DNA from 4 places in the Streptomyces sp. DSM 120436 genome. Region 1 is predicted to be linked to each of the others. Evidence: riboswitches for the same ligand, from Rfam matches in the RefSeq annotation. Region 1 holds a riboswitch; each other region holds the start of a gene.
The links. Region 1 has a riboswitch for cyclic di-AMP ahead of ACWH4W_RS03180 (transglycosylase family protein). Riboswitches for the same ligand answer to the same signal wherever they lie in the genome.
Positions count from the first base shown of each region.

Region 1 (5,363 bases):
GTGCCGATCGCGGAGTTCGCCCGCGGGCACGTCAGGTAGTACAGCGTCGGGAAGGGCGTGCCGTCGGGCAGCCGCGGCGCGGTCTCCACGACGTCCGGCTGTCCGCAGGGACAGCGGTGCGCGATGGCGCGCAGCCCGCGCGGGGGTCTGCCGAGCTGCTGCTTGAAGGCCTCGACGTCCGCGTCGGCGGGCTCGGTGCGCGGGGTCGTGGGCGGAGGGGTGTCCATACGTGTCTTTCTGCGATGTTCCGTCGGGTCACTGGTCGGCGGCGTCGGCCTTGTCGACACCGTCCCAGACGTTGGCGTACCAGGGGCGGTCGGCGGCCCGGAGGTCGCCGCGCGTGGTGGTGGCGCCGGCCGGGTCGACGACGATGTAGCCGGTCTCCCCCGGCATGACGTAGTGCAGGCGCCTGCGGATCTCCTGCTCGGCGTAGGCGTCGTCCTGCCAGCGGGCCTTGAGGTCGCGCAGCCGTTCGACCCGCTGGCGGGTCTCGTCCTGCTCCTTCTGCAGGTCGGCGATCTCCGCGCGCTGGGAGACGTACTGCCGCATCGGGTAGGCGAGGGCCACGACCAGGGAGCAGACCACCAGGACGAGCAGGGCCGCGCGGCCGGTCAGCCGGGAGCGGCGGGCCTGCCGCTTGGTCTGCGAGCGGTAGACCCGGGCCGCGGTCTGCTCACCGATCAGCCGGATCCTGGTCGCGGTGGAGAAACGGTCCCGGTCCTTGACCGCCATGTTCCCGCCTCTCGTTCGGTCTCCTACGCGCGTACGTCCCCGCACACGGTACGGGACCGGGTACGGGGACGTACGTACGACGCTTCCTGCGGGGGTGAGGTCAGCCCTTGAAGCGGGGGAACGCGCTGCGGCCGGCGTACACCGCGGCGTCGTCGAGGATCTCCTCGATGCGCAGCAGCTGGTTGTACTTGGCGACGCGCTCGGAGCGGGCCGGGGCGCCGGTCTTGATCTGGCCGCAGTTGGTGGCGACGGCGAGGTCGGCGATGGTGACGTCCTCGGTCTCGCCGGAGCGGTGGGACATCATGCACTTGAAGCCGTTGCGCTGGGCCAGCTCGACGGCGTCCAGGGTCTCGGTGAGCGAGCCGATCTGGTTGACCTTCACCAGCAGGGCGTTGGCGGCGCCCTCCTCGATGCCGCGGGCCAGGCGCTCCGGGTTGGTGACGAACAGGTCGTCACCGACGAGCTGGACCTTGTCGCCGAGCTTGGCGGTGATGGTCTTCCAGCCCTCCCAGTCGTCCTCGAACAGCGGGTCCTCGATGGACACGAGCGGGTACGCGTCGACGAGCTCCGCGTAGTACTCGGTCATCTCGGCGGCCGAGCGCTCCTTGCCCTCGAAGGTGTAGACGCCGTCCTTGTAGAACTCGGAGGCGGCCACGTCCAGGGCCAGGGCGATCTGCTCGCCGGGGGTGTAGCCGGCCTCCTGGATGGCCTCGAGGATGAGGTCGAGGGCCTCGCGGTTGGAGCCGAGGTTCGGGGCGAAGCCGCCCTCGTCGCCGAGGCCGGTGGCCAGGCCCTTGGCCTTCAGCACCTTCTTGAGGGTGTGGTAGACCTCGGCGCCCCAGCGCAGCGCCTCCGAGAAGGACTCCGCACCGATCGGAGCGATCATGAACTCCTGGATGTCCACGTTGGAGTCGGCGTGCGAGCCGCCGTTCAGGATGTTCATCATCGGCACCGGCAGCAGGTGCGCGTTCGGGCCGCCCAGGTAGCGGAACAGCGGCAGGTCGCTGGCCTCGGAGGCGGCGTGGGCGACGGCGAGCGAGACGCCGAGGATGGCGTTGGCGCCGAGCGAGCCCTTGTTGTCGGTGGCGTCCAGGTCGAACATCGCCTGGTCGATCAGGCGCTGCTCGGTGGCGTCGTAGCCGACGAGCTCCGGGCCGATCTGCTCGATGACGGCCAGTACGGCCTTCTCGACGCCCTTGCCGAGGTAACGGCCGGCGTCGCCGTCACGGAGTTCGACGGCCTCGAAGGCGCCGGTGGAGGCGCCGGACGGGACGGCGGCACGACCCGTGCTGCCGTCGTCGAGGCCGACCTCGACCTCGACCGTGGGGTTGCCTCGGGAGTCCAGGATTTCCCGGGCTACGACGACGTCGATGGACGGCACGAGCATCTCCTTCTTGGAATGTGACGCGGCTGAGCGGGGCCGCGGGGGCCCTGCGAGTCCGAGCCTAACCGGCTCCGGGCGATCGGCCATCCGGCCGCCCGCCTCATGGACAGAACCGAGAGTAAATTGTTTCCGAACGGAACAAAGCAGATTCGGGAAACCGTGACCGGAAACCGTGACCGCGGAGCGTCCGGACATGACCCCGCCCCGGTGCGTACGGGGAAGAAACGCACCGGGGCGGGTGGCCCGTGGGGACGGGGCGGGACCGTGCGGCCGGCCTTACTTCAGGTGAAGCTGCTGGCCCGGGTAGATGAGGTCGGCTTCCTCGACGATGTCGTCGTTCAGCTCGAACAGCTTCGCCCAGCCGCCCTTGACGTCGTGCTCCGCGGCGATCGAGCTGAGGGTGTCGCCCTTGACGACCTTGTACTCGCCGTCGCCCTTCTCGACCTTCTCGCCGGTCGGGGTGGTGACGGTCTTCTTCTCGGCCTTCTGCTCGGCCTTCTGCTCGGCCGGGGCGGCCGGGCGCTCGGCGGAGCGGGAGGCCTTCCGCTCGCTCTCGCGGGACTCCGTGGCGCCGGACTCCTGGGAGGAGCCCTCGGCGGAGGAGCCGTTGTAGGCGGCGTTGGACAGGCCGGTGCCGCAGACCGGCCAGGCGCCCTTGCCCTGGCCCGCGAGGACCTTCTCGGCGATCTCGATCTGCTGGGCCTTGGTGGCCTGGTCGGCGGTGGCCGCGTACTGGGTGCCGCCGTACCCGGCCCAGGTGGAGGCGGAGAACTGCAGGCCGCCGTAGTAGCCGTTGCCGGTGTTGATGGACCAGTTGCCGCCGGACTCGCACTGGGCGACGGCGTCCCACTCGGACGCGGTGGCGGCGGAGGCGTTGCCGGCCGCCATCAGCGGACCGGCGACGGCGGCGCCGGTGACACCGGCGATGGCGATGGCGCGAGTGGCCTTGGACGGACGACGGTGCTTGCCCTTGCCGGAAAACAGCATGGATGGATCCCCTCACCGACGCCTACGAGGTGAGCTGTCGGGTTCGGGCCGGTTGAGTTGCCCGGCCACGTCCCTCCCGGGACGCGGCTTCACCCCGAGCCGTACCGGACGTGAACCGTCCGGATCCGGCGCCTACCTGGGTCCCCCGCTCCTGCCTACGGCGCATGACGCGACGACTGTTCCCGTGCTGCCACTGGCAGGATTCGGCGTGGCGGCAGCCGGGGCCCGCGATGGCGAGCGGTCACGACCGTAAGCACGGGCCCGACGGAATTTCAAAGATGATCAGGTCTTCTGAGACCTATCTCTCACAGCCCTTATTACGGACATTCAGCCCGAATCGCTCCGTCAACTGCCGCCGCGCGGAGGCGCCTTCGGGCGCCGCCCCACGCCCGCTACTCGCCGGTCTCCGCGTCCACGAGAAGCCGCTGACCTGGCAGGATCAGGTTCGGGTCGTCACCGATGACCTGCTGGTTCTCGACGTAGAGCGCCGTCCATCCACCGGCGAGGGCAAGGGAGTCGGCGATGGACACCAGGCTGTCCCCGGCCCGCACGGTGTAGCGGCCGTCGGCGGCCTCGGCCGACGCCTCGGCGGAGCGCGAGGCGTGCCGACCGGCCGACGGGGTCGCGGCGTCGGCGCGCTCGCCCTCCTGGGCGCTGGGGCCGCGGTGGCGGCCCGGGCCGGTGGACTCGGACTCGGTGACCACCGAAGAGCCGGTACTCTGCCCCGACTTGTCCGACTCGTCACGCTCGGGGGTGGCGGAGGCGGACGAGGAGGCCGGGGCGCTCGCGTCACCCTTCTCCACCCCCTCCGCCTTCCCTCTCTTCTCCTCGCCGGACGAACCGGGCACGGCGGACGGAGAGGGGGAAGCGGACGCATCGCCCGGTTCGGGCGAACCGGACGGAGTGGCGGTGCCGGCGGCCCGGGAGCCGTCCGGGGTCGCGTCGTCCGCCACGCCCGGGTCGACGTTCGGGGACGCGGTGTCCTGCTGCAGACCCGTGGGCAGGCCGCAGGCGCGCCACTTGCCGCTCCCCTGCTCGGCGAGGATTCTCTCGGCGACGGTGATCTGCTGGTTGCGGCTGGCCTGGTCGGCGCTGGGCGCGAACTCCAGACCGCCGTAGGTCTCCCAGTCGTCCTGGGTCAACTGGAGGCCGCCGTAGTAGCCGTTGCCGGTGTTCTGGCTCCAGGAGCCGCCGCTCTCGCACTCCGCGACCCGGTCCCAGGTCTCGCCGTCCGCCGCACTGGCGCCGCCCGCCCCGAGCAGGGGGATCGCGATGGCGGAGCCGGTCACCCCGGCCGCGACGAGAAGAGCCGGAGCCTGGCGAGGGCGACGGTGTCGGCCGTTCCCGGAGAGCATGCGGAAGCCTTTCACTCGGCGACAAGGACCGGCACGGTGAGCAAAACCTTGCGGCGCGCCGTACTTGATGGGTGAACGTATAGGCAGACGATCAGTTGTCACAAGTTCATGCCGTGCAGATCACATGAAGATCACAGAGTCGAGCATGTCTGAGGTTTCCGCACGCAACCCGTCGGAACCGGACAGGGAGGTCAGCCCCTTCGTCAGGTCCGTTCTGAATACGGAGGAGAGAATTCCACCGGAAGCGTGCGGAGTCCCCGCATGATGAGGCCGCCGCGCCACCGCAGTTCGGCCGGCTCCACGGCGAGCCTGAGGTCCGGCAGCCGGGTCAGCAGGGTGGCCAGCGCGGTCTGCCCCTCCAGGCGCGCCAGGGGGGCGCCCAGGCAGTAGTGGATGCCGTGCCCGTACCCCAGGTGCTGGTTGTCGCGGCGGCCCAGGTCCAGGGTGTCCGGGTCGGCGAACCGCTCCGGGTCCCGGTCGGCCGCGGCCAGCACGACGAGGACCGGGTCGCCCGCCTCGACGCGCTGCCCGCCGATGACCACCGGCTCGGTGGCGAACCGCCACGTCGCCAGCTCCACCGGCCCGTCGTAGCGCAGCAGTTCCTCCACCCCGGTCTCCAGCAGCCCGCGGTCCCCCTCGGCCAGCGCCCGTTGCAGGCGCTCCCGCTGCCCGGGGTGGGTGAGCAGGGCGTAGGTGCCGTTGCCGATGAGGTTGACGGTGGTCTCGAAACCGGCGAAGAGAAGGATGAACGCCATCGCGGCGGCCTCGTTCTCCGTGAGGTGCTCCCCGTGGTCGGAGGCGCGGATCAGACCCGAGATGAGGTCCTCGCCGGGGACGGGCTCGGCGGGCAGCGCCTCGCGCTTGCGGTGGATCAGCTCGGCGAGGTAGCCGCGCATCTTCTTCAC
Region 1 covers NZ_JBSKBS010000001.1:717,747-723,109, forward strand. The annotation lists gene ACWH4W_RS03165 (DUF501 domain-containing protein) at 1-227, opposite strand, end outside; gene ACWH4W_RS03170 (FtsB family cell division protein) at 256-732, opposite strand; gene eno (phosphopyruvate hydratase) at 833-2,113, opposite strand; gene ACWH4W_RS03180 (transglycosylase family protein) at 2,393-3,103, opposite strand; cyclic di-AMP (ydaO/yuaA leader) riboswitch at 3,108-3,276, opposite strand; gene ACWH4W_RS03185 (LysM peptidoglycan-binding domain-containing protein) at 3,496-4,458, opposite strand; gene ACWH4W_RS03190 (cytochrome P450 family protein) at 4,662-5,363, opposite strand, start outside.

Region 2 (5,363 bases), 2.5 Mb from region 1:
ACCACGCGCGCGCACTTCACGTACCCGCGCTCGGGGCGCAGCCCCATCTCGTTCATCTGGTAGACGATGCGGCGGTGCACCGGCTTGAGACCGTCACGCGCGTCGGGCAGGGCGCGGGAGTAGATGACCGAGTACGCGTACTCGAGGAAGGAGCCCTGCATCTCGTCGACGACGTCGATGTCGAGGATCTTCTCCTCGTACGGGTCGTCGGGCGGCGGGGTCTTCGTGCTGCGGCGGGCCATCGCTGCCGGCTCCTTGCTGAAGCGTGGGACGGGATCTGACGCGGACCATTGTGGACCTTCGCACTGACAGAGAAGGACCAGGACCTGGGTCCTGCCGCCCGGTTCGGCGCGGTACGGCGCGGTACGGCGACGCGAGCAGGCTACGCGGCGCGGTCGCCGCGCACCGCGCGGGGTGGCCCCGCGGTCCGCCGCTCACACGGCCGTGGGCGGCCGGCCGGCCCGCACGGGACCACCGAGGCGCTTCTCCCGGCCGCCCCGGACAGGACGGGTCCCGTCCGAGCACCCTGTACGGCTGAGGACCCCCTCTCGGGCCCGGGCGGGTCCCCGCCCGCGGCTCCGCGCACCCGGAGCCGCCCTCCGCGCGGCCCCCGCGACCGGTACGGGCCCCCCGGCACGCGCCCGGCGTACACACCCTCCGTCCACCGCGCCCCCGCAGCGCACGACCGCGCACCACAGCGCGCCCGAGAGGGCGACCCCGCGCACACCCCGCGTCACGCGCCGTGGGCTTCACCCACTCCCGCACCACCCGTCCCACCAGGTTCTCGCTCTCGGCGTAGCCGCCCGGCCCGGGAACTCCGCCGACCCTCCGCACGCTTGCATACAGTGGCAGGACCGGCAGAAACGGCGGTGTCGACGACGACCGCCTCCGCGATCGAAGGGACGTACATGCCCATGGGTCACACGGCCACAGCCCAGGCAGGCTCCGGGGGCCTGACAGCGACCGAACACCGCCTGGCCAACGGCCTGCGCGTGGTGCTCTCCGAGGACCACCTGACCCCGGTCGCCGCGGTGTGCCTCTGGTACGACGTCGGCTCACGTCACGAGGTCAAGGGCCGCACCGGCCTGGCCCACCTCTTCGAGCACCTGATGTTCCAGGGGTCCGCCCAGGTGAAGGGCAACGGCCACTTCGAACTGGTGCAGGGCGCCGGCGGCTCGCTCAACGGCACGACGAGCTTCGAGCGCACCAACTACTTCGAGACCATGCCCGCCCACCAGCTGGAGCTCGCCCTCTGGCTGGAGGCCGACCGCATGGGCTCCCTGCTGACCGCCCTGGACGAGGAGTCCATGGAGAACCAGCGGGACGTGGTGAAGAACGAGCGCCGTCAGCGGTACGACAACGTCCCCTACGGCACCGCCTTCGAGAAGCTCACCGCCCTCGCCTACCCGGAGGGCCACCCCTACCACCACACTCCGATCGGGTCGATGGCGGACCTGGACGCGGCGACCCTGGAGGACGCCCGCCAGTTCTTCCGCACGTACTACGCGCCGAACAACGCGGTGCTCTCCGTGGTCGGCGACATCGACCCGGAGCAGACGCTCGCCTGGGTCGAGAAGTACTTCGGCTCCATCCCGTCGCACGACGGCAAGCCCGCCCCGCGCGACGGCTCGCTGCCCGACGTCATCGGCGAGGAGCTGCGCGAGGTCGTCGAGGAGGAGGTCCCCGCGCGGGCGCTGATGGCCGCCTACCGGCTCCCGGAGGACGGCACGCGCCTGTGCGACGCGGCTGACCTGGCGCTCACCGTCCTCGGCGGCGGCGAGTCCTCGCGGCTCTACAACCGCCTGGTGCGGCGCGACCGCACGGCCGTGGCCGCCGGGTTCGGCCTGCTGCGGCTGGCCGGGGCGCCGTCCCTGGGCTGGCTGGACGTCAAGACGTCCGGCGACGTCGAGGTGCCCGTCGTCGAGGCCGCCATCGACGAGGAGCTCGCCCGCTTCGCCGAGGAGGGCCCCACCGCCGAGGAGATGGAGCGCGCCCAGGCCCAGCTGGAGCGCGAGTGGCTCGACCGGCTCGGCACGGTCGCCGGCCGCGCCGACGAACTCTGCCGCTACGCCGTGCTGTTCGGCGACCCGCAGCTCGCCCTGACCGCCGTGAGCCGCGTCCTGGAGGTGACGGCCGAGGAGGTCCAGGAGGTCGCCAAGGCCCGCCTGCGGCCCGACAACCGCGCGGTGCTCGTCTACGAGCCCGCCGCCCCGGCGGCCGAGGACGCCGCCGACGAGACCGAGGAAGCCGCAGCCGCAGCCGCAGCCGCAGCCGCAGCCGGCGCCGGCGCCGACGACAACGAGGAGACGGCGAAGTGACCGAGCTCGCCACGATGGAGTTCCACCCCCGGCCGCAGGCGGGCGAGGCCAGGCCCTGGGCCTTCCCGGCCCCCGAGCGCGGCGCCCTCGACAACGGCCTGACCGTGCTGCGCTGCCACCGCCCCGGCCAGCAGGTCGTCGCCGTCGAGGTGGTCCTCGACGCTCCCCTGGACGCGGAGCCGGAGGGCCTCGACGGCGTCGCCACGATCATGGCGCGCGCCTTCTCCGAGGGCACCGACAAGCACACCGCCGAGGAGTTCGCCGCCGAGCTGGAGCGCTGCGGCGCCACCCTGGACGCGCACGCCGACCACCCCGGCGTCCGTCTCAGCCTCGAGGTGCCGGCCTCGCGGCTGGCCAAGGGGCTCGGTCTGGTCGCCGACGCCCTGCGCGCGCCCGCCTTCGCCGACAGCGAGATCGAGCGGCTGGTCCGCAACCGCCTCGACGAGATCCCGCACGAGCTGGCGAGTCCGTCCCGCCGCGCCGCGAAGGAGCTGGCCAAGGAGCTGTTCCCGGCGAGTGCGCGCATGTCGCGCCCGCGCCCGGGCACCGAGGAGACCGTCGCGCGCATCGACTCCGCGGCCGTGCGCGGTTTCTACGAGAAGCACGTCCGCCCGGCCACGGCGACCGTCGTGGTGGTCGGCGACCTCACCGGCGTCGACCTGGACGAGTTGCTCGCCGACACCCTGGGCGCCTGGACGGGCTCGCAGGCCCAGCCGCGGCCGGTGCCGCCGGTGGTCGCGGACGACACCGGCCGCGTGGTCGTCGTGGACCGGCCCGGCGCCGTCCAGACGCAGCTGCTGATCGGCCGTGTCGGCCCGGACCGGCACGACCGGGTGTGGCCCGCGCAGGTGCTCGGCACGTACTGCCTCGGCGGCACCCTCACCTCGCGCCTGGACCGTGTCCTGCGCGAGGAGAAGGGATACACCTACGGCGTCCGGGCGTTCGGCCAGGTGCTGCGGTCGGCCCCGGACGGCACGGGCGCGTCGATGCTGGCCATCAGCGGCTCCGTCGACACCCCCAACACCGGCCCGGCGCTGGACGACCTGTGGACCGTGCTGCGCACGCTGGCCGCCGAGGGCCTCACCGACGAGGAGCGCGACGTCGCCGTGCAGAACCTGGTGGGCGTGGCGCCGCTCAAGTACGAGACCGCCGCGGCCGTCGCGAGCACGCTGGCCGACCAGGTCGAGCAGCACCTGCCGGACCACTACCAGGCCGATCTGTACCGGCAGTTGGCCGCGACCGGCACCGTGGAGGCCACGGCAGCCGTCGTGAACGCCTTCCCGGTGGACCGTCTCGTCACCGTGCTCGTCGGTGACGCGGCGCAGATCAAGGCGCCGGTGGAGGCGCTCGGGATCGGCGAAGTCACCGTCGTGACGGCCGAGTAGGGCGGCCGCCGCACACGCGCGCGTGAAAGGCCCCGGTGACGTCGCCGTCACCGGGGCTCCCATATGCCCGAATTGGGGCGGAGGTTGCCCGTCTGCCCTGTGGGATGCGCTACAAAACCCGGGAATCGTTTGGGGATCGCGCGGTGTCCCGCTTAGCTTCGTGCGGGCTGTTCGTCGGGCAGTGCGCCGCACCCGCGGCACCGGACAGCCATCGCCGAGTCCCCGTACGGCGCGAGCCAGGGGAGCCGGGGACCCACATGAGATCCCTGGGGTGAATCGGACGCCCGCGCGTGTCGCGAGGGGGTCCGTAGGAGACCTTCCTGCTCCGAACCCGTCAGCTAACCCGGTAGGCGAGAGGGAAGGAAAGGACCAGCCTGTACATGGCGTTCACCCGCGCCACCGGGAAGCACCGTCGTCCCAGCCGCGTCCAGCGCGGCTCCGCCCGCGCCGCGGGCGTCGCGGCCCTCGCGGGCACCGGCGTCGTCGGCTCCCTCGCGGCCCCCGCGCTCGCCGCCGGACCGGCCGCGGCACAGACCGGCCTCACCCCCGTCGTCACCCTGGGCGACGTGGTCGCCGACCGTATCGACGCCCAGGCCGCCGCCCAGCACGAGGCCGCCCGCGTGGCGGCCGAGGAGGCCGCGCGCAAGGCCGCCGAGGAGGCGGCGCGCGAGCGGGCGGCCGAAGAGGCGGAGAAGGCCCGCGCCGAGCAGGAGCGCGCCGCCCGCGAGGCCGAGCGCAAGCGGCTCAACACCTTCGTCTCCCCGATCCCCGGCTCGTACGTCTCGACCGCCTACCGGAGCGGCGGCGCCATCTGGTCGTCCGGCAGTCACACCGGGATCGACTTCCACGCCGCGAGCGGCACGCCCGTCCAGTCCGTCGGCGTCGGCACCGTCGTCGAGGCCGGCTGGGGCGGGGCGTACGGCAACCAGGTCGTCATCAAGATGCACGACGGCACGTACACCCAGTACGCGCACCTGTCGTCCATCGCCGTGTCGGTGGGGCAGGAGGTCGCCGCCGGCCAGCAGATCGGTCTCTCCGGCGCCACGGGCAACGTCACCGGCGCCCACCTCCACTTCGAGGCGCGCATGTCCGCCGAGTACGGTTCCGACCTCGACCCGGTCGCCTACCTCCGGTCGCACGGCGTGAACATCTGAGGCGCACCCGTCACGCCCTCGGGCCCCGGCTCTCCGTGAGCCGGGGCTTTTGCCGTTCCGGGACCCATCCGTCCCGGCGCCTCTGTCTGAAAATCACGGAGGAATTCCGGTCCGCCGTCGGAAAACGCCGCCGATTGCAATAGAGTCACGAACGGACGTCAATCGTCGGCGTTCCACGGGAATTGAGCCGGAGGTCGGTCATGCGTATTCCCGCGCACTCGGTGTGCACGGCGATCCGGGACGACATCGTCGCCGGTGTCCACGGGCGCGGGAGCCGGCTCACCGAGGAACTGCTCGCCCGCCGCTACGGGGTCTCCCGCGTCCCCGTCCGCGAGGCCCTGCGCACGCTGGAGGCCGAGGGCTTCGTGGTCACCCGGCGGCACGCGGGCGCGTGCGTGGCGGAGCCCACCGAGCAGGAGGCCGCCGACCTGCTGGAGATGCGCCGGCTGCTGGAGCCCCTCGGCGCCTTGCGGGCGGCCCAGCGGCGTACCGACGCGCATCTGAAG
Region 2 covers NZ_JBSKBS010000001.1:3,207,833-3,213,195, forward strand. The annotation lists gene ACWH4W_RS14545 (DNA gyrase/topoisomerase IV subunit A) at 1-242, opposite strand, end outside; gene ACWH4W_RS14550 (M16 family metallopeptidase) at 909-2,318, shown strand; gene ACWH4W_RS14555 (M16 family metallopeptidase) at 2,315-3,703, shown strand; cyclic di-AMP (ydaO/yuaA leader) riboswitch at 3,906-4,071, shown strand; gene ACWH4W_RS14560 (M23 family metallopeptidase) at 4,084-4,857, shown strand; gene ACWH4W_RS14565 (GntR family transcriptional regulator) at 5,058-5,363, shown strand, end outside.
Region 2: another riboswitch for cyclic di-AMP. It lies ahead of ACWH4W_RS14560 (M23 family metallopeptidase); the one in region 1 lies ahead of ACWH4W_RS03180 (transglycosylase family protein).

Region 3 (5,363 bases), 420 kb from region 1:
GTGGACGTCCACACCCCCGGCCAGGGCCACCTGCTGCACCTCGCCGAGGAGCGCGGGCTGACCCACGTGCGGGTGGCGAACGGGGACGCGATCATCCTGCTGCGCGAGATGCTCGCACCGGACTCGCTGAGCGGGCTGCGCGTCTTCTTCCCGGACCCCTGGCCGAAGAAGCGGCACCACAAGCGGCGGCTGATCCAGCCCGAGTTCCTCACCCTCGCCGCGTCCCGCCTGGCGCCGGGCGCGCTCGTGCACTGCGCCACCGACTGGGAGCCGTACGCCGAGCAGATGCTCGAGGTGCTCACCGCGCACCCCGCCTTCGCGAACACGCGGGCGGACGGCGGTTTCGCGCCGCGTCCTCAGTTCCGGCCGCTCACCCGTTTCGAGCGGCAGGGGCTGGACAAGGGGCATGTGGTGAACGACCTGCTCTTCCGCCGCGTACCGCACGACGACCGTGCCGGGCGCCGGGCCGGGGACCCCGCCTGACCTCCCCGAGCCCCTGAGCCGGCACGCAGCCCTGCCCCTTTCTCGTTAGGGTCGAACCCGTGGCCAGCAGCCCTCCGTACCCGCCGTACCCCGGCGCAGCTCCCGGCAGCGCGCTGCGGCACCCGCACTGGTGGCAGCGCCCCGCGGTGCGCTACGGAGCGGTGGTCACCCTGCTGGCCCTGTCCGGGCTGGTGATCCTCGCGCTGGTCAGGGAGCAGACGGGCACCGAGGGCTTCCTGGTCGGCCTGGGGCTGGCCGTGCTGCCGGTCCCGCTGCTGCTCGCGGCGTTCCGCTGGCTGGGCCGGGTGGATCCGGTCCCCTGGCGGAACCTGCTGTTCGCCTTCGCCTGGGGGGCGTGCGCGGCGGCGCTCATGGCGATCGTGGCGAACAGCTTCGCCACCCGGTGGATAGCGACGACCACCGCCGACCCGGCCGGCGCCGACACCCTGGGCACGACGGTGATAGCGCCGGTCGTGGAGGAGACCTCGAAGGCGGCGGCGGTGCTGCTGCTCTTCCTCTTCCGCAGACGCGAGGTCAACGGGATCCTCGACGGCGTGGTGGCGGCCGGGTTCACCGCGACCGGCTTCGCGTTCACCGAGAACATCCTCTACCTCGGCAACGCCTTCGGCACCGACCAGCTCACCGGCGGCAGCGGCATCGCCTCGGTCACCGCGGCGACCTTCTTCGTCCGCATCGTCATGTCGCCCTTCGCGCACCCCCTGTTCACCGTGCTCACCGGCATCGGCTTCGGCGCGGCCGCGCTGTCCGCCGACCGGCAGCGGGTGCGGCGCGTGCTCTTCCCGGTCGCCGGGCTGCTCCTCGCGATGGGCATGCACGCCCTGTGGAACGGCTCCGCCACGCTCGGCCAGTTCGGCTTCCTCGCGGTGTACGGGGCGTTCATGGTGCCCGCGTTCGGGCTGCTGACCTGGCTGGTGGTGTGGACGCGGCAGCGGGAGCTGCGGACCGTGCGCACGGAGCTGCCCGCGTACGTGGCCGCCGGCTGGCTGCGTCCCGCGGAGCCGTTCGCGCTGAGCTCGATGCGGGCCCGGCGCCTCGCCCGGAGGTTCGCGCGTGAGCACGGGGGCGGGCCCGCGGCGCGCGCGGTCGCCCAGTACGAGGCGTACGCGACCTCGCTGGCGTTCCTGCGGCACCGGGGCCGCGCGGGGAAGGCGGGGCCGGATTTCGTGAGCCGGGAGCGGGAACTGCTGCTGGAGCTGTGGCACCGGCGCGCGGCGGCCCGCCCGGCGCTGGAGCACGCGGCCCGTCTCACGGCGCCCCCGGCGCCGTACGGCGCGGCGTGGGCGTACGGGCCCGTCCCCGCGCCGTGGCAGGCGTACGGGCAGCCGCCGCCCCACGGCCATCCGTACCCCGCGTACGGGGAGCGCCCCTACCGGCGCTGAGAAGCCCCGGACATGCGGGACCGGCAGCCCGGACGTCGGGGGGGCGTCGTCGGGGCTGCCGGCGTTCGCGGCGTCGGCGGCCGGGACGCGGCCGCCGGGTGGTTCAGACGCTGAGGCCCTTGCCGGCCAGCCAGGCGGCCGGGTCGACGCCGCCGGAGGAGCCGGCGGGGTGGACCTCGAAGTGGAGGTGGGCGCCGGTGACGTTGCCGGTCGCGCCGACGCGGCCGATCACGTCGCCGGTGGTGACCTTCTGACCGACGCTGACATTGATCGACGACTGGTGGGCGTACCAGATCTCGGTGCCGTCGTCGAGGGTGAGCACGGTCTTGTAGCCGTACGAGCCGTCCCAGCCAGCGGCGGTGATCGTGCCGGTGTGGACCGCCTTGATCAGCGTGCCGGTGGGGGCGGCGAAGTCGAGGCCCGTGTGGTAGCCGGAGGACCAGTAGGCGCCGGCCTGACCGAACGTCGAGGTGAGGGTGTACGAGGAGGTCGGCAGGGTGTACTGCTTGGCCAGCTCGGCGAGGCGCTCGGCCTCGGCCTTCTTCGCGGCCTCCTCCTCCGCCTCCTTCTTCGCGGCCTCGGCCTTCTCCTTGGCCTCCTTCTCCGCCTTGGCGGCGGCCTCGGCGGCCTCCTTCTCGGCGGCGGCGAGGGCGGCGGCCTGGGCCTTGCTCTGCGCCTGCCCCTGCTGCTGCTCGACCTGGGCCATGATGCGGGCGCGCAGCGCCTCTCCGGCGCCGGCGGCGCCCTCCTCGGCGTCGGCGGTGGTCATGCCGATGTCGCTGAGGGGGGTGCTCGAGCCCTTGGGGGTTTCCTCGTCGGAGAGGAGGGAACCCACGTGGGGCAGGTCGGGCATGGTGAGGGAGACGGGCGGCTTGCCGGTCTGGGCGCTGGCCATGCCGCCGGCGCCGACGGCGGCTATGACGCCGACGCCCAGGACGGTGGAGCTGCGCGCGAGTCCGCCTCCGCGCTGCTTGGCGACGCGGTGCCGCCCGCGCACGGGCCGCACGGACTCCGCGGTGGGGTTCCACTCCTCGAACGGACCCTCGTCGGCGCGGTCGGCGCCGTAGGCGAAGGTGTCGCTCGGGTGGAACGGGGCCTCGGGGGCAGGCGGGTTGGACGCCACGTGGGCGCGCTCCTTTCCTTCCTTCTTCGCCTACCGGGTTAGCTGACGGGTTCGGAGCAGGAAGGTCTCCTACGCGCGTATACGAGCCGTGTTCTCACGGCGGTATCCGCCCGATTCACCCCATGGTGGTGGTTCCCCGGTTCCCTCGCGGGATTCGGCGCGTGCGCACGGAGCCGCCTTCTGTGACGGCTGGGACGACCGCGCTGCGTTATCGAACGTTAATAGACGCGGGGGCCGGATTCCAAGCCGTTCCCCTTGATCGTTCATGGTTTCCGCGCGGACTTAAGCGTCATGACCGGGTGAAAACGGGCGAGTTGACCGCGCGTCGGACGACCGGCCGAACCTGACGGTATGTCAGTTGTTATGCGCTGCGAAGCACTCCGCTCACGCTGAGTGAAAGGCGGGAAGAAAGGCGCCGACCCAAGGCGTCGGCATGCGGAAAACACCGAGGGCCGGAACCCTTTTGGATTCCGGCCCTCGGCCTTCAGTAGCGGGGACAGGATTTGAACCTGCGACCTCTGGGTTATGAGCCCAGCGAGCTACCGAGCTGCTCCACCCCGCGTCGGTAATCACCAGTGTACGGCATCCACGGGGCCCGACGCACACCCCTTCCCGGGCAGCCCGGTCAGCCGCCCGGCAGATGCGCGTTCGGCGCCTTCGCACGCTGCTCGTACTCCGGCAGGACCAGCACCGTGGCGCCGCCGTCCGCCAGCACCGCGCTGCCGTCGGCGTCCGCCACGAAGGTGTCCGGCTCCCGCCAGGCCGTGACCACCCGGCGCACCCCGGCGTCCAGGATCAGCCGCGCGCAGGGCGCCGGCCGGGACGCGCGACGGGCGCACGGTTCCAGGCTGGAGTAGACGGTGGCGCCGGCCAGCCGCGGGTCGGTGGGGTCGGTCCTGGCGAGCGCGGCCTCCTCCGCGTGCACCACGGGGTCGCCGCCCTCGCGGGAGTGCCCCCGCGCCAGCTCGGTGCCGTCGGCGGCGACCACGACCGCGCCGACGCTGAACGCGGTCTCGGAGGGCGGGCACCGCGCGGCCAGCTCGCAGGCGAGGGCGAGCCAGTGGCGGTCGGCCGCGGAGGGCAGCGCGCCGGTGCCGGGCGCGGTGGGCTCGTAGCGCATCAGGACGACGTCGCCGACGGGCCGGGTCTCGACCAGCCGCAGCCGACCGCCCTGGTAGGAGCCGGGGCCGAACAGCCGGGGGGCGTCCGGGTCGCCGACGAACAGCGGGGCGAGGACGAGCTGCAGCTCGTCGGCGAGGCCCTGGGTCATCAGCTGGGTGTGGATCCGTCCGCCGCCCTCGACCATCAGGCGCCGCACCCCGCGCTCGTCGTGCAGGTGCTCCAGCAGCCGCCGCCAGTCCAGGCCGTCGCCGAGCGGGACGACGTCGGCGGCGAGACCGAGGGCGCGGGCCCGTCCGGCGCCCTCGTCGGTGGTGTAGAGGACCTTCTCGCCGCCGGTGTGCCAGAACCGCGCCGCCGGGTCCAGGTCGCCGGAGCCGCTCACCATGACCTTCAGCGGGTACTCCGGCCTGCCGTCCGCGACCCGGGCGGCGCGGCGCTCGGGCGAGTTGACCAGCAGACGGGGGTTGTCGGCGCGCAGGGTGCCGGCGCCGACCAGGACGGCGTCCACGGAGGCCCGCACCCCGTCGACCCGGTCGAAGTCGGCCGGGCTCGACAGCAGCAGCCGCTCCGGGCCGGTGTCGTCCAGGTAGCCGTCGAGGGAGACGGCGGCGGACAGCAGGACGTACGGGTGCGGCATCGGCGGGCTCTCCGGGTGCGGGGCGGCGGCGGGACCGCTGCGCGGTCCGGGTCCAGTCTGGCAACCCGTGCGGCGGGGAGCGGACCGTGCCCCGGCCGCCGGGACCGGGTCAGGGCTCGATCAGGCCGACCCGGATGGCGTAGCGGGTGAGCTCCAGCCGGTCCTTGAGGCCCAGCTTGGCGAGCAGATTGGCGCGGTGCCGCTCCACCGTCTTGGGGCTGATCACCAGCAGGTCCGCGATCTGCTGGGAGGTGTGGCCCTCGGCGACCAGCTTGAGGATCTGCTCCTCCCGGTCGGTGATGGCCTTCGCGGGCAGCGTCCGGCCCTCCCGCGCGAGGTCGAGGTAGTTGTGGATGAGGGCGTTGACCGCCCCCGGGTAGAGGAAGGGCTCGCCCCGCACGGTGGCGTGGCAGGCCTCGACGAGATCGCGGTCGGCGACCGACTTCAGGACGTAGCCCGAGGCGCCGGCGGCCAGCGCCTCGAAGAAGAACTGCTCGTTGTCGTACATGGTCAGCACGAGGATCCGGGTCTCCGGCAGGGCGCGGGAGAGCTCACGGGCCGCCTGCAGACCGGTCAGGCGCGGCATGGCGATGTCGAG
Region 3 covers NZ_JBSKBS010000001.1:1,138,635-1,143,997, forward strand. The annotation lists gene trmB (tRNA (guanosine(46)-N7)-methyltransferase TrmB) at 1-483, shown strand, start outside; gene ACWH4W_RS05170 (PrsW family intramembrane metalloprotease) at 543-1,883, shown strand; gene ACWH4W_RS05175 (M23 family metallopeptidase) at 1,987-3,006, opposite strand; cyclic di-AMP (ydaO/yuaA leader) riboswitch at 3,019-3,176, opposite strand; tRNA gene ACWH4W_RS05180 (tRNA-Met) at 3,495-3,568, opposite strand; gene ACWH4W_RS05185 (dihydrofolate reductase family protein) at 3,632-4,765, opposite strand; gene ACWH4W_RS05190 (response regulator) at 4,875-5,363, opposite strand, start outside.
Region 3: another riboswitch for cyclic di-AMP. It lies ahead of ACWH4W_RS05175 (M23 family metallopeptidase); the one in region 1 lies ahead of ACWH4W_RS03180 (transglycosylase family protein).

Region 4 (5,363 bases), 3.4 Mb from region 1:
CCACGGCTGCTCCGGGTCGGCGGGCACCTTCAGGCCGAGGGACATGCCCGCGCGCAGCGCGACGCGGGTGTGCCCCTCGGGCGAGAGGTGCAGCCGGTCGGCGTCCCAGGCTCTGCGGTCCTGCACGCTGCGCAGCGACCACAGGTCGAGCACCGGGCAGCCGTACCGGTCGGCGACGGCCCGCACGTGCCCGTTGTACGTGGCGATCTTGCCGCGCAGGTGCTTGAGCAGCGGGACGCCACGGGTGTCGAACCCGGTGGTCACCAGGACCGTGCCGGCCGCCGCGGCGAGCCGGGCGACGGCCTTCTCGAAGCGCTCGGCGACCTCGTCCGGGTCGGTGCCCGGACGCAGGATGTCGTTGCCGCCCGCGCAGAACGAGACCAGGTCGGGGGCGAGTTCGACGGCCCGCGGGACCTGGTCGGCCACGATCTGGTCCAGCAGCTTGCCGCGCACCGCGAGATTGACGTACTGGAAGTCGCCCTCGGGCCTGCGGTCGGCGAGCAGGACGGCGAGCCGGTCGGCCCAGCCGACGAACGCCCCGTCGGGGCCGGGGTCGCCGACGCCCTCGGTGAAGCTGTCCCCCACCGCCACGTACGACCCGATCACTGTTGCCTTGTCACTCTTCGAATCGTCTGCCACAGCCGCACATGATTCACCTTCCGATGTGACCTACGCGACCGTAGGGAGGGGTTGACGGGCGGTGAGATAAGCCACTCCCGGGTTTGACCGAGCCCGGAACAGGTACGGGCCGGGCCCGGACACGCCGAAGGCCGGCCCCGTGGATCGGGGGCCGGCCTTCGGCGCGCGTGTCAGGAAGGGTGCCGCGAGGGGTCAGATGGAGACGCCCTTGGAACGGAGGTACGAGATCGGGTCCACGTCCGAGCCGTAGTCCGGGCCGGTGCGGATCTCGAAGTGCAGGTGCGGGCCGGTCACGTTGCCGGTCGCACCGGAGAGACCGACCTGCTGGCCGGCGCTCACCGTCTGGCCCGTCGAGACGGACAGCGAGGACAGGTGGGCGTACTGGGCGTAGTAGCCGTCGTTCAGCTTGATGACGACCTGGTTGCCGTACGCGCCGCCCCAGCCGGCGGAGACGACGGTGCCGGCGCCGACGGCCTTCAGGGAGGTGCCGGTCGGGATGCTGAAGTCGACACCGGTGTGGTAGCCGCTGGACCACATGCTGCCGGCCACCTTGTAGGCGGTGCCGACGCCGCCGCCGGGCACCGGCGAGCTGTAGCCGGAGGTGGTCTGGGTGGAGGCGCCGTCGGAGGCGGACTCCTCGGACGACTTCTGCGCGGGCTGCTGAGCGGGCTTCTCGGCAGGCTGCTCGGCGGGCTGCTCGGCCTTGGGAGCGGCGGACTTCGGCGCCTGCGGCGAAGTGGACTGCCGGGGCGTGCTCTTGGCGGCGGCCTTGCCGTCGACGGAGAGCTTCAGACCCGGGTGGATGAGCGACGGGTCGTCACCCACGGCCTCGCGGTTGTCCGCGTAGAGCTGCTTCCAGCCGCCGTCGACGTGCTCCGCCTCGGCGATCTTGGCGAGGTAGTCGCCGGCCTTCACGGTGTACGTGCGGGCCTCGTCGCCCTTGTCGGCCTTGGCCTGCTGGCCGGTGACGGACAGCGACTGGACCGACTTCTCGGGGGCCGACTGCGGCGTCGCGGCGTGCGCGCCGGTGGCGCCGAGGAACGGCAGGGCGAGCGCGGCGCCACCGGTTCCGGCGACGGCGATGGAGCGGGTGAAACGCTGAGCCTTGGTACGGCGGTGCTTACCCTTCGCGGGCATGACGAATTCCTCTCCGGCGCCTACGAGGTGAGCTGTCGGGTGCGGACTGGAGATGTCCGGCCGCGTTGCCGCGCGGCTTAACCCCAAGCCTGTTTCCGGGGTCCGGAACAGGCAGTGGTACCTGTGGGTCCCCCGCTCCTGCCGTACGTCGGGTCAGTGTGTGCGGGCTCCGGGCGGCGGCAGGATTAGGCGTCCGTCCGGATCGGTTGGGAACGTAAGCGACCCCGACGGGGCGAAACAAGCGCGGGTTCCCGCGAACCCGCTTTTTACGTGATCGAAAGGGGAAAAAGACGTCACCGTGCGTTGATGTCGGAAGCGGCACACGGGCGAATTCCCTTGCCAGGGAGGGGAATTACGTGGACATGGCGACAGCGCACGGTCACCGGTATGACGATGCTCACGCACCCCATCCTCAATTCCCGCTCCATCGGAGCAAGTTACCCCTAACCGGCCTAATCGGACAGAACGCCTCAATCACCCGAAGTCCGACGCCGCAGCCGACACGATGGCAGCCTCCGGTCTCCCGTGACACCAACCCGTCACACGCCTCACAAAATCGAATAAAAAGCGACGTTTCTCAGCACGTCACCAGCCGACCGGGGGCCCGCTCAGTCACCCTGTGGACAACTCATTGCCCCAGGCAGGTATGTCGTATCGTCGAGTGGTGCCCGTCGACGAGCCGCGGCGACGGCGCCGAGTGGGAGGAGCCGTCCGTGACGCAGGAGATCCCGTCGACCGAGCCCCAGCTGACCGGGGTGCGCAACTTCCGCGACGTGGGCGGGCTGCCCACGGTGGACGGCCGGCGGGTGCGGCACGGTGTGCTGTTCCGCAGCGGTCACCTCGCCCACGCCACCGCGGAGGACGCCGTCTTCCTCTCCTCGCTCGGCCTGCACACCGTGTTCGACTTCCGCAACGCGGCCGACCAGAAGCTGGAGGGGCCGGACGTGGAGCTGCCGGGCGTGCGCAACGTCAACCTGCCGCTGAGCGACCCGGCCGACGGCGCGGAGTTCTGGAAGATGGTGCGCGACGGCGACCTGGACCAGCTCCGCGCGATCCTCGCCGACGGCCAGGGCGCCGACCGGATGATCACCTCGTACCGCATGATCGTCAAGGAGCGCACCGCCGAGCACTCCCAGGTGCTGCGCGCGCTCGCCGAGGACAGCGTCCCCGCGCTGATGCACTGCGCGGCCGGCAAGGACCGCGCCGGTCTCTCCGTGGCGGTCACCCTGCTCGCCGTGGGCGTGGAGCGCGACGCGATCGTCGAGGACTACCTGAAGTCCAACGCCAAGCACCGCCGCTACAAGGTGCGCCGCAGCGGCAGCTCCCCCGACGCCTACTCCCCCGAGGTCATGGAGCTGCTCAGCCCGCTGTTCGACGCGCGCGAGGAGTATCTGGCGGCGGCCTTCGAGACCGTCGAGGAGACCTGGGGCGGCGTGGACGCCTACCTGGAGCAGGGGCTCGGTCTCACGCCGGCCCTCCGGGAGCGGCTGCGCGAGCGCCTGCTCGACTGACGCCGGCTCCCGTCGCCCGGCCGGCCGCTACTTCTTCGGCGCGATCTCGAAGAGGAAGTAGATGAAGGCCGCGAAGACGTGCCCGACCACGACGTAGACGAACAGACGGACCCACAGGGCCCGGGGGAACTTCTCCTCCATGTCCTTGCCGCTCACGGTGTCTCTCCAGGGGTCGGGCCCAGGCACAGGGCGGCCGTGGGACTCTGCAGCAGGGTGTGGACGAACAGCAGCTCGACACCGTCGGCGTCCTGCGCGGCGATGCGGTGCGGGGTGAGCGAGTCGAAGTGGGCGCTGTCGCCCGGGGACAGCCGGTGCAGGGTGTCCCCGAGGCGCAGCAGCAGCCGCCCCTTGAGGACGTACAGCCACTCCTCGCCGGGGTGGACCCGCACGATGTCGCCCTGGGAGCCGTGCGGCACATGGACCCGCAGGGCCTGCATGCCGCGTCCGGCGGCGCCGGCCTGCCAGTACGACCAGCCGCCCGCCTCCGTGGGCTCCATGTCGGCGGCGCGCACCACGGCGTCCCGGTCGGCGGCCGACTCCCCGAGCAGCTCGGAGACGGTCGTCCCGTAGATCCGCGCCAGGGAGAGCAGCATCGGCAGCGAGGGCTGGCGCTGTCCGGTCTCCAGCCGGGAGAGGTGGGCGGGCGACAGACCCGCCTGCCGGGCGGCGGCCTCCAGCGTCAGGGAGGCCCGACGGCGCAGGGCGCGCAGCTGCGGAGCGACCGCGGGCAGCGCTTCGGCGGCCTCCGCCCGCGGTTCGGTCTCGGAGGAGCTCATGCCCCCATTGAGCACCAGAACTTACCCCTGGGGCAATTTCCTTGCCTCTGAGGCAAACCGCGCCGGATTCTCACCGGTGGGCGACCGCCTGCTTCACCAGGGTCTTGCCGAAGTCCCAGATGAGCCCGCCCTCGTGGGCGTCGTCCATCACCGCGGTGAAGGCGTCCACGAACCGGTCCACGTCCCCCTCGTCGATGATCAGCGGAGGGATCAGCTTGATCACCTCCAGATGATCGCCGGAGACCTGAGTGAGGATACGGTGCCGCTGGAGCAGCGGCACCACCACCATCTGCGCGAAGAGTCCCTTGCGGGCCGCCTGCAGCATGGCCCAGCGCGAGCGCAGCCTCAGCGAGCGGGGCCGCCCGAACTCGATGCCGATCATCAGGCCCCGTCCGCGGACGTCGGCGAGCAGCTCGTAGCGGTCGGTCAGCGCGGCCAGCCGGGTCCGCAGCAGGTCCCCGACGGCGCGCACGTGCGCGACGATCTGCTCGTCCTCCATGACCGACAGCACCGCGAGGCCCGCCGCCATGGCCTGCGCGTTGGAACCGAAGCTGGCGGAGTGCACCAGCACCCGGTCCATCGACGAGAAGACCTTCTTGAAGATCCAGTCCCTGCCGAGCGTCGCGCCCACCGGCACGTACCCGCCGGACAGCGCCTTGGCCACGCACACCAGGTCCGGCTCGACGCCCTCCTCGTGCTGGTAGGCGTAGAAGTCGCCGGTGCGGCCGAGTCCGGTCTGCACCTCGTCGGCGATCAGCAGCGCCTTGTGCCGGCGCAGCAGCTCCTGCGCGGCCCGCAGACAGCCGGGCGGGGCCTCGTGCACGCCCTTGCCCTGGATCGGCTCCACGATCAGCGCGGCCACGTCGCCCCTGCGCAGCTCCCGCTCCAGCGCGCCGAGGTCGCCGAGCGGTACGGCCGTGTCGGGCAGCAGCGGGGCGAACCCGTCCCGGAAGCCGGCCTCGCCGTTGACCGACAGGGCGCCGGCGGTCAGCCCGTGGAAGGCGTGCTCGCAGTACAGCACCCTGGGGCGGCCGGTGGCGTAGCGGGCGAACTTCAGGGCTGCCTCCACGGCCTCCGTGCCGCTGTTGCCGAAGAACACCCGGTCCAGATGCGGACTGTGGGCGAGGAGCTTCTCCGCGAGCAGGCCCGGCAGCGGCTGGCAGTCGAAGCGGGTGAGGTCGGCCAGGGAGAGGTCCAGCACGTCGTGCAGCGCCTTGCGGACCACGGGGTGGTGGCGGCCGAGCCCCATCACCCCGAACCCGGCGAGCATGTCCAGGTGGTCGTTGCCGTCGGCGTCCCA
Region 4 covers NZ_JBSKBS010000001.1:4,138,541-4,143,903, reverse strand. The annotation lists gene ACWH4W_RS18375 (SGNH/GDSL hydrolase family protein) at 1-606, opposite strand, end outside; gene ACWH4W_RS18370 (M23 family metallopeptidase) at 832-1,776, opposite strand; cyclic di-AMP (ydaO/yuaA leader) riboswitch at 1,781-1,945, opposite strand; gene ACWH4W_RS18365 (tyrosine-protein phosphatase) at 2,490-3,287, shown strand; gene ACWH4W_RS18360 (DUF6126 family protein) at 3,315-3,443, opposite strand; gene ACWH4W_RS18355 (helix-turn-helix domain-containing protein) at 3,440-4,063, opposite strand; gene ACWH4W_RS18350 (aspartate aminotransferase family protein) at 4,134-5,363, opposite strand, start outside.
Region 4: another riboswitch for cyclic di-AMP. It lies ahead of ACWH4W_RS18370 (M23 family metallopeptidase); the one in region 1 lies ahead of ACWH4W_RS03180 (transglycosylase family protein).